Regions from separate parts of the Bradyrhizobium sp. WSM4872 genome, predicted to be linked through region 3. Evidence: predicted binding sites of a transcription regulator. Region 3 holds the regulator's gene; each other region holds the start of a gene.
The links. The regulator PhoB, encoded in region 3, activates phosphate uptake and scavenging genes when phosphate is short. The targets are predictions, from matches to a motif close to TGTCATNNANCTGTCAT.
Positions count from the first base shown of each region.

Region 1: the regulator PhoB is predicted to act here: its motif matches at 1,808-1,824, upstream of AC0L3C_RS16380 (acetoacetate decarboxylase).
Region 2: the regulator PhoB is predicted to act here: its motif matches at 1,886-1,902, upstream of AC0L3C_RS24930 (DUF2794 domain-containing protein).

Region 1 covers NZ_JBVVPT010000010.1:93,880-97,298, reverse strand. Annotated here, with positions in the region: gene AC0L3C_RS16385 (transporter) at 1-745, opposite strand, end outside; gene AC0L3C_RS16380 (acetoacetate decarboxylase) at 856-1,635, opposite strand; gene AC0L3C_RS16375 (patatin-like phospholipase family protein) at 1,891-3,066, shown strand.
Region 2 covers NZ_JBVVPT010000021.1:55,285-58,703, forward strand. Annotated here, with positions in the region: gene acnA (aconitate hydratase AcnA) at 1-411, shown strand, start outside; gene AC0L3C_RS24925 (DUF1223 domain-containing protein) at 646-1,422, shown strand; gene AC0L3C_RS24930 (DUF2794 domain-containing protein) at 1,966-2,334, shown strand; gene AC0L3C_RS24935 (GNAT family N-acetyltransferase) at 2,342-2,872, opposite strand; gene AC0L3C_RS24940 (Bax inhibitor-1/YccA family protein) at 3,098-3,419, opposite strand, start outside.
Region 3 covers NZ_JBVVPT010000028.1:41,845-45,263, forward strand. Annotated here, with positions in the region: gene AC0L3C_RS28570 (acetylornithine transaminase) at 1-465, opposite strand, end outside; gene AC0L3C_RS28575 (GcrA family cell cycle regulator) at 921-1,433, shown strand; gene phoB (phosphate regulon transcriptional regulator PhoB) at 1,662-2,369, opposite strand; gene phoU (phosphate signaling complex protein PhoU) at 2,384-3,100, opposite strand; gene pstB (phosphate ABC transporter ATP-binding protein PstB) at 3,111-3,419, opposite strand, start outside.

The DNA of each region.
Region 1 (3,419 bases), on a different contig from region 3:
GGTCGAGGCCGTCCAGCCGCTGCGCCAGCTTGCCGGCCTGGATTCGCAGGTCCGGCGACAGGTGGTCGGTGTTCTTCTGGTCGAGGCGATGGAACAGCGTACGCAGGCCGGTGAGCTGGCGATGCAGCCTGACGCAGGTCCGGCGCAGCCGGCCAAGATTGCGGCGCATCTCCGGCTTGGCGTCGTCGGCCAAAATCCGCTCCTCGATGTCGTCGATCTCCTGGCCGAGCTTGTCGGCCATCCTATCAAGCGTGTCGGCGACCTCGTCGACGATCTTTTCAAGGAGATGGGCGACGTTGTCGACGCGGTAGCCGCCTTCGAGCACCCGGCGTGTCGCATCCGCCGAGCACAGCGCCTGATGGCGGCCGCTGATCAGGAGCCGCTCGGTCATGGCGAAGCGCAGGAACGCGGTCTCCTCCGTCGCGCTGTCGATCTCGCGCACGAGGTCGGAGAATACGCCGTAGACGCAGTGGTCGATGACGTGAAGCTGCTGGAAGGTGTCGCTGGACAGCAAGAGCTCGCGCGCGAGCGGCGGCAGCTGTGACGCGGCGATCCACGGCCGTGCGCGCGTGTCCGTGAGGTTGAAATGCAGCCAGAGCCGGCCGTCGTGACTGAACTCGATCGGCTGGTCGATCGGCAGCGCCTCGGCGCCGCCGTCGCCGTGGAGGCGGAATGCCCATACCAGGCCGGGAATGCAAGGCACGGAATCCGATATCGCGCTGACAAGCTTAGCCGGCTCAGCCATGACCAACCCCAACCGTCAACGAACGCCCCGCTCCGCAAGATGGCTGACGGCATCTTCCGGACCCTCGCGGGTACTCAATTACGGCATTGTTACAGTTTGATGATAACGCCCTACTCCGCGGCCAGCCCGGTGGTGGCCAACTCGGCTTCCCTGATGTAGTCGTGCACGACGCGGCCGAACGGCAGCGTCAGGTCGGCGATGTAATGATGCGCGCCGAGGCAGCGGCGGACCGGGAAATCGGCTACGGGGGCATTGACATGCGGCACCAGATGCAGCCGGCCGGGCCCCATCCAGGAGCCCTTCGGCACGATGTCGATGAGGTTGATCGCGACGAGCTGGCAGATCTCGAGGCGGCCGTCGACGCCGGGGGTCATCTTCAGATTGACCTGCGTCTTCGACAGCGTCGCCCGGGTCAGGTCTCCGTTGCCGGCCATGCTCTCGTGCTTGTAGCCCATCGTGCCCATGGCGACGAGCTGGCCGGCATATTCCAGCGTGCCCGTCAGCGTGTCCTTGACGATCTCGAGTTTGGGATGGGCGTATTTCTTGGGAAAGCCCCATATCTCGCGGCCGGCTGCGATCGGCGGATCGTCGTCCAGATACATCTGCGAGACGAAGTTGACCTCCTCGCCGTGCAGGCGCGCGGGGATGACGAGGCCAGACTCGGTGTAGCTGCCGAAGCCGGACGAGTCCGGCATCCTGATCCATTCGTAATGCACGATCGGCTGGTCGATCGGCTCCAGCGGCTCAGGCAGGCCGGCGCGGATCAGCTCCGGATCGGTCTCGTAGGTGATGACGAGGAATTCGCGGTTGACGAAGCGATAGGGCCCCGCCGGATAGCTCGGCCCAGCCGCCGGCATGGATGGAAGCCTCAGTAAATCTTCCCTGCGCATCGCCGGTCTCCTCTCGTGGTGCTCATGTGATGCCCGCCCGGCAGCGTCAGGCGGCGATGCAGATTGCTAGCCGCCGTCATTGACTGCGATGTGAAGGATTTCCGTCATCCGCACGACCGCAGCCATTCTTAGGGCGCTCATGGTGCATGCAAGCGATGCATCGGCGCCAGAATGTCATCACGCCGTCACCGCCCGACGCAATCGTTTGGCCTCTGTCATTGAAGCATGATCTCCATGCTTGCCAGGAGGCACACCATGGACGCCCGAACGTCGCAACCGGCTCATCAGACCCATCAGCCTCCCTCGCGAGGCTGGCGGCCCGAGCGCTGCGACCGCGTTGCGCTGGTGTTGCAAGGTGGCGGCGCGCTCGGCGCCTACCAGGCCGGCGTCTACCAGGCGCTGCACGAGGCCGGCATCGAGCCCGACTGGGTCTGTGGCGTCTCGATCGGCGCGATCAACTCCGCCATCATCGCAGGCAACAAGCCGGAGAAGCGGCTCGAGGCGCTGCGCATCTTCTGGGAGCGCATCACCAACCGCAAGATCTGGCACTACACGCCTGACGGAGACATCTTCCGCCAGTGGCGCAATCTCACCAGCGCGTGGATGACGTCGGCGATGGGCCAACCGGGCTTCTTCAGCCCGCATCAGGTCAATCCCTGGCTGAGCCCGGTCGGCGCCCGGACCGCCACCAGCTATTACGACACGATGCCGCTGAAGGAGAGCCTGCTCGAGCTCGTCGACTTCGACCTCATCAACGAGAAGAAGGTTCGCTTCGCGGTCGGCGCCGTCAACGTGCTCTCCGGCAATTTCATCTATTTCGACAATTCCCATGACGAGATCGAGCCGGAGCACATCATGGCTTCCGGCGCCCTGCCCCCGGCACTGCCGATGGTACGGATCGGCACCGATCATTTCTGGGACGGCGGCATCGTCTCCAACACGCCGCTTCAGCACCTGCTCGACCAGGAAGACGCGCTCAATTCGCTGGTGTTCCAGGTCGACCTGTTCAGCGCACGCGGCGTGCTGCCGCGCTCGATCCAGGACGTGATGGCCCGCCACAAGGACATCATGTATTCCTCGCGCACCCGCCACAACACCGACGTCTACCGCCGAACCCACAACCTCAAGGTCCTGCTCTACAAGGCCTTGGCCAAGCTGCCCGACGAGCAGCTCTCCGAGGAGGAGCGCAAACTCAAGTCAAGCCTGCGCCACATGCCGGAGATCGCGATCCTGCATCTGATCTACCAGCAGAAGGCCTACGAGGGCGACGCCAAGGACCACGAATTCTCGGGCACCTCGATGCGCGAGCACTGGACCTCCGGCTACGAAGACACCAAGCGCACCCTCAAGCGCCGCGACTGGATCAAGATGCCCGACGAAGGCATGGGCCTCGTGGTGCACGACGTGCACCGGGAGACGGAGAGCGCGTAGCTCTATCGTCCCGTCGCGATCACCCAATTCCCGTTCCCGGCTTGCAGGCACACTTTCGCATTCTCGCGGCTCATTTTGCCCGAGCTTTGCTCTTGTCTTCGCACCCTCTCGAAGGAAAGGGCGCAGGGAAGGCCGGGCGCCGGCTGGCACCCGTAGTCCCGTGTGCGAGCAAGACGCGCACGGGGTGGACGACAGGTGACGCCGGCAACCGGCCTTCCCTGCGCGAATGGTTTTACGGCTTATGACGCGCTCTCCCCGGGGAGCGATGCACTATTGCCCCCGTCGCCTTGCGGATGGCTGATGTGCTGACCCGGTTGGGCAGAGCATCACCACAAGACTTGACGCACAGACCC
Region 2 (3,419 bases), on a different contig from region 3:
TATCAGCAGGAGCAGGTGCCATTGGTGGTGTTCGCCGGCGCCGAATACGGCAATGGCTCCTCGCGCGACTGGGCCGCGAAGGGCACCCGTCTGCTCGGCGTCCGTGCCGTGATCTGCCAGAGCTTCGAGCGCATCCACCGCTCCAACCTGGTCGGCATGGGCGTGCTGCCGCTGACCTTCGAGGACGGCACCTCTTGGTCGTCGCTCGGCCTGAAGGGCGACGAGAAGGTCACGCTGCGCGGCCTCGTCGGAGAGCTCAAGCCGCGCCAGAAGCTGACCGCGGAGATCGTCTCCGGCGACGGTTCGCTGCAGCGCGTTTCGCTGCTCTGCCGCATCGATACGCTGGACGAGCTCGAATACTACCGCAACGGCGGCATCCTGCACTACGTGCTGCGCAAGCTCGCGGCGTAAGCGCGGACTTGTGAACGGTGGCTCACTGCGAAGTGAGTAGTAGGTTACACGAAGGCGGCCTATCACAAGGCCGCCTTCACGCGTTTGCGGCAGGCTTCAGATGGGCCCGCCCGGCGGAGAACCTCACGCTTTGGACGGTTACTTTGGCGGACGAAAGTGCGAGGCCCGTAAGACTACGGTGACCATCCGGCGGTAAGATTTCCCTCTCACGAGCAATGGTGTGCGGCGTTCGACATGACAATAATGACGGCTTCTCATCTGGTTTCACGCTGGTCCGGCGCCCTCTGGTCGGGAGCCCTTGGTCTCTGTGCTATCGTCGCCGTCATTCGTCCTGCCGAAGCTGATCCCCGCGCCGTTGTCGAATTGTTTACCTCGCAGGGCTGCTCCTCCTGCCCGCCGGCCGACAAGATCATCGGCGACCTCTCCCGCGATCCCTCGATCATCGCGCTGAGCATGCCGATCGACTATTGGGACTATCTCGGCTGGAAGGACACATTGGCCGATTCGCGCTTCTCTGCACGGCAGCGTGCCTATTCACGCATGCGCGGCGACCGCGAAGTCTACACGCCGCAGGTCGTGGTGAACGGCTCCACGCATGTCGTCGGCAGCGACCGCACCGGCATCGAAAGCGCCATCGGCAAAACCGACAAGGGCACGGGCGTGATGAGCGTGCCGGTGACGATGTCGCTCGCGGGCAAGCAGATCAACGTCTCGGTGGCCGCGAGCAACGAGCCGACGGCGTCCCACGGCGAGGTCTGGATCTGCTCGATTGCGAAGTCGGTGCCGATCGCGATCAGCCGCGGCGAAAATCGCGGACAGCAGGTGATCTATCACAACGTGGTGCGCAACCTGCTGAAGGTCGGCGACTGGACCGGCCGCCCGGAAAGCTGGACGGTGCCGATCGAGAACCTCACGCGCGACGGCGTCGACGGTGCCGTGGTCTATGTCCAGGACGGCAGCCGGGAAAAGCCGGGGCCGATGCTGGGCGCGGCGTATACGTCGCTGCACTGACGCGCAGCGCACTCAAGATCATCTCAAGACAACTTGTCTCTCGTCATTCCGGGGCGCGCGAAGCGCGAACCCGGAATCCATCGATCCACCATCCGAGCTGAGAAATGGATTCCGGGCTCGCGCCAAGAGGAGCGCCCGGAATGACAGCGAGTGAGAAACATCCCGACACAAACAAAAAAGGACCAACTCGCGTTGGCCCTCCTTGTCGTGCGAACAGACCCGATCCTGACGGCCCCGGGGGGCTGGGGGCTGAGGAATCCGGAACCGAAAGGACCGGGTCAACGCACATAGGTCTTTTCGCAATGCAGGGCGGCAGTCGCTTGGCGGAAAAGCGGCGACACTATGATTCCTGCTAACGATCCCGTGACGGTTTGCCGCGACAGAGTTCCACCGCTGCGTGTATGCGGATTGCTCCGGATTCCAGAGCCCTTTCGAGGGCCTTGCGGTGGGGAACAGTTGGCGCGATCATGCAACTGTCATGATCCGCGGTTCCGGGGACGGTCTTCGCGGACGCGGTCATGCTGATGCGACAGGAGGCGGCCTATGAGTCTGTCGGAGGATGCCGATCCGAGCGAACAGCGCGCGGCGGCGCGCCCCGCCGCTTCGAATGCGCAACTGAGCCGGGTGACGTTCAACCGGCTCGAGCTGCATCGTATTCTCAATCTGTACGGCCGGATGGTCGCGGACGGCGAGTGGCGCGACTACGCCATCGACTTCCTCAGGGATCGCGCCGTGTTCTCGGTCTTTCGCCGCGCCTCGGAAGTGCCGATCTATCGTATCGAAAAGGATCCGCGCCTTGCGCGCAAGCAGGGCATGTACAGCGTGATCTCGGCGACGGGCTTGATCCTGCGCCGCGGCCACGAGCTGGAGCGCGTGCTCCTGGTGATCGATCGCAAATTGGCGGTGGTTTGAGGAAGCTTTACTTCTCCGGCACCGTAGTCGCGCCCTCACCAAGATCGCGCTGCATCATCACCGTGTCCAGCCAGCGGCCGAATTTCAGCCCGACGCTCGGATGCGTGCCGATCATCCTGAAGCCGCCCTTGGTGTGCACGCCGATCGAGCCGGCATTGGCGGAATCGCCGATCACCGCGATCATCTGGCGGAAGCCGCGCGCTTCGCATTCGACGATCAGCCGCTCCAGCAGGAGCGCGCCGATGCCGCGGCGGTGGAAGGACGGATCGAGATAGATCGAGTTCTCGACCGTGAAGCGGTAGGCCGGCCGTGGCCGGTAGGCACCGGCATAGGCGTAGCCGGCGACGCGCCCGTCGAGGATGGCGACGAAATAGGGATAGCCGCCGTCGATCAGCGTGCGGTAGCGGCGCGTCATCTCGGTAAGGTCAGGCGGCTCCAGCTCGAACGTCGCGGTGCCCTCGCGGACGGCTTGCTGGTAGATGGCGGTGATGGCGGGGAGGTCGGCCTCAAGGGTGGGCCTGATTTCGGGTGCGGACATGGGGCAAGATTAAAGCCTTACCGGGACCGCTGGAAGAGGCGAAACGGCCTCTCCACGTGGTCATTGCGAGCGAAGCGAAGCAATCCAGGAATGCGTCCGTGGAGGGACTCTGGATTGCTTCGGCGCAAGAGCTCCTCGCAATGACGGTGGTTGAGGGAACATCACGCCCAAACAAAAACCCCGGCCTTTCGGCCGGGGCTGGTGTCGTTCGCTCTGGTCTGACGCTTAGTCGCGCTGGCCGAGCAGCTGCAGGAGCAGCGTGAACAGGTTGATGAAGTTCAGGTACAGCGACAGCGCGCCGGTGATGGCCGCACGCTCTGCGATGTCACCGCCGGCCGAGGCGTAGCCGTAGATGTAGTCGTTCTTCAGCCGCTGGGTATCCCACGCGGTGAGGCCCGCGAACACCAGCACGCCGACCACCGACACGACGAACTGCAGCACCGAGCTCGCCAGGAACAGGTTCACCAGGCTCGCGATGACGATGCCGATCAGGCCCATGAACAGGAACGAACCCATTCCGCTCATGTCACGCTTGGTGGTGTAGCCG
Region 3 (3,419 bases):
GGGGCCGAAACCTTCGAGATATTTCGCCGACCCCGTCGCCGCCAGCGTCGCCAGCGTGCGGCCATGGAAGGCGCCTTCGAAGGTGATCATGCGATAGCGGTCGGGATGGCCCTTCGCGGCGTGATAACGGCGCACGACCTTGATCACGCATTCCAGCGCTTCGGCGCCGGAATTGCAGAAGAACACGAAGTCCGCGAAACTTTCATTGCACAGGCGCGCGGCGAGCTTTTCGCCGTCCGGGCTCTGGAACAGGTTCGACATGTGCCAGAGCTTGGTCGCCTGCTCCTGCAACGCCGCGACCAGCGCCGGATGGGCATGGCCGAGCGCGTTCACCGCCACCCCCGAGGTGAAATCGAGATAGCGCTCGCCATTAGTCGCGATCAGCCAGCAGCCTTCGCCACGCTCGAAACCGAGGTCGGATCTGGCGAAAACGGGGAGCAAATGCGGCGCTGCGCTGTTAGTCATGGCGGTCACTTGAATGTTGCGGACGGTGTGAGCGTGCATTGCGCAACGCACCATCGACCGGCCCGGAAAACGAAACGTGCCGCCTCTTGAGGGCGGCACGCACGACTATCTTAGGCCTGGTGAAACGGGTGTCAATGCCGCCCGGAAAGCCTCGCGAAACGCTGAATCCGTAGTCTTGCGGTGCCGATTTTGCGGGATTTAGCCACGGAACATGTGGAAGCGAGTCGGCGGACTCTTGCGCGGGAGTCACGCCATATTGTAGCGTTTGGATTGTCAGATACGACATCTCGTGCAGTGGTTCTGATCTTTAAGTCCTTATGTACCGGCGTAAACGTTCGGGCGTTCAAGACGCGCCCGGCGAGCCTTAAGGGATTCTGGCGGCACGGGTTTTTGAAGGCTTAGGCATTCGCTGCGAGGCCCCAGGATGGCTGGCGCGCAGCGAGGGAAAGGGTGCAATGACGGTTTTGACCTGGTCCGATGATCGCGTCGAGCAGCTGAAAAAGCTCTGGGAGGCCGGACTTTCGGCCAGCCAGATCGCGGCGGAGCTCGGCAATGTGACCCGCAATGCCGTGATCGGCAAAGTGCACAGGCTCGGCCTTTCGGGCCGCGCCAAGAGCCCTTCGTCGGCAGCGCCCCGGCCGCGCAAGGCGCGTCCCGCGCAGCACATGATGCGGGTGAGCCGCCCGATCTCGCGCGGCAACACCGCGCTGGCGCAGGCCTTTGAGGTCGAGGCTGAGCCGGATCCGGTCACATACGACAACGTGGTGCCGATGAGCCAGCGGCTGTCGCTGCTGGAATTGAACGAGGCGACCTGCCACTGGCCGGTCGGCGATCCCTCGAGCCCGGACTTCTTCTTCTGTGGTGGCCGTGCGTTGTCCGGCCTGCCCTATTGCGCCCAGCACTCGCGCGTCGCGTACCAGCCGGCATCGGATCGGCGCCGCGCACCGGTGAAGCCGGGTCCGCGGTAATCACGGCAAGTCGTCGCGCGAAGACAGTTCAACAATTTCAGTGTCGTCCTGGCGAAAGCCAGGACCCATACTCCGAGCACGCAGTAGTCGTGCGGAAGGGGTCACTCCGAGTCTTCGCCAAACCACGTTCGGTGGTTATGGGTCCCGGATCAGCGCTCGCTTCGCTCGCTTGTCCGGGACGACGTCGGAGAATTCGGGGACAGCTCGCCAGCAAACAAGCCTGCAACCCTACACCTGCTCCGCCTTGGCAAAACGATCATCCAGCGCGTAGCCGGCGCCGCGGACGGTGCGGATCGGGTCCTGCTCGCGGCCGAGATTGAGCAGCTTGCGCAGGCGGCCGATATGCACGTCGACGGTACGCTCATCGATGTAGATGTCGCGGCCCCAAACGCTGTCGAGCAGTTGCTCGCGCGAGAACACCCGGCCCGGATGCTCCAGGAAGAACTCCAGCAGGCGATATTCGGTCGGACCGAGATCGATCGGCCGGCCCGAGCGCGCCACGCGGCGCTTGTCGCGGTCGAGCTCGATGTCGCCAAAAGCAAGCACGGTGGCGAGCCGCTCGGGGCTCGCGCGCCGCAGCAGGCCTTTCACGCGCGCGAGCAGCTCCGGCACCGAGAACGGCTTGACGATGTAATCGTCGGCGCCGGTCGCAAGACCCCGCACCCGTTCGCTCTCCTCGCCGCGCGCGGTGAGCATGATGATCGGGAGCTGCTTGGTCTCGGGACGGGTGCGAAGCCGCCGGCACAATTCGATGCCTGACAGGCCCGGCAGCATCCAGTCGAGCACGATCAGATCGGGGATGTGCTCCTTGAGGCGAGTGTCGGCGTCGTCGCCGCGCATCACCGTCTCGACGTCATAGCCGTCGCCTTCGAGGTTGTAGCGGAGAAGCTCCGTCAGAGCTTCCTCGTCCTCAACCACCATAATGCGTGCGCCCATCGGGTCGTCGCTCCTTAAGTGTTCGGTACCGTGTTGGCGAAGGTCGTCATGTCGCCCTTCGGCCGCTTGTCGGTGATCGCCTGTCCCTCGATCATGTAGAACACGGTCTCGGCGATGTTGGTGGCGTGGTCGCCGATCCGCTCGATGTTCTTGGCGCAGAACATCAAATGGATACAGAACGAGATGTTGCGCGGATCCTCCATCATGTAGGTAAGGAGCTCGCGGAACAGCGAGGTGCAGATGGCGTCGACCTCCTCGTCGCCCTTCCACACCGCCATCGCCGCCGGCAGATCATGCGCGGCATAGGCGTCCAGCACCGACTTGACCTGCTGCTGCACGAGGTCGGTCATGTGCTCGAGGCCGCGAAACAGCTTGAGCGGATGGAAGTCCGTCTCCAGCGCCGCGACGCGTTTGCCCATGTTCTTGGCGAGGTCGCCGATGCGCTCGAGATCGGTCGCGACGCGCATGGCGCCGACGATCTCGCGCAGGTCGACCGCCATCGGCTGGCGGCGGGCGATGGTGAGGACCGCACGCTCCTCGATGCGCTTCTGCAGCGCGTCGAGTTCTGTGTCGATGGCGACGACGCGCTGGCCGAGCGGGACGTCGCGGCGGATCAGCGCGTCGACGGACTCGACGATCATGCGCTCGGCGATGCCACCCATCTCGGCGACCAGGCGGGTGAGTTCCTGGAGGTCGGTATCGAAGGCCTTTGCGGTATGTTCAGAACCCATGTCGCGTCTCCTAGCCGAACCGGCCGGTGATGTAATCCTGCGTGCGCCGGTCAGTCGGCGACGTGAAGATCTTGCTGGTGTCGTCGAATTCGATCAGCTCGCCGAGATACATGAAGGCGGTCTTGTCGGAGACGCGCGCCGCCTGCTGCATGTTGTGAGTGACGATCGCGATCGTGTAATCCTCGGACAGCTCCTGGATCAGCTCCTCGACCTTGGCGGTCGAGATCGGGTCGAGCGCCGAACAGGGTTCGTCGAACAGGATCACCTCGGGCCGCACCGCGACGGTGCGGGCGATGCAGAGGCGCTGCTGCTGGCCGCC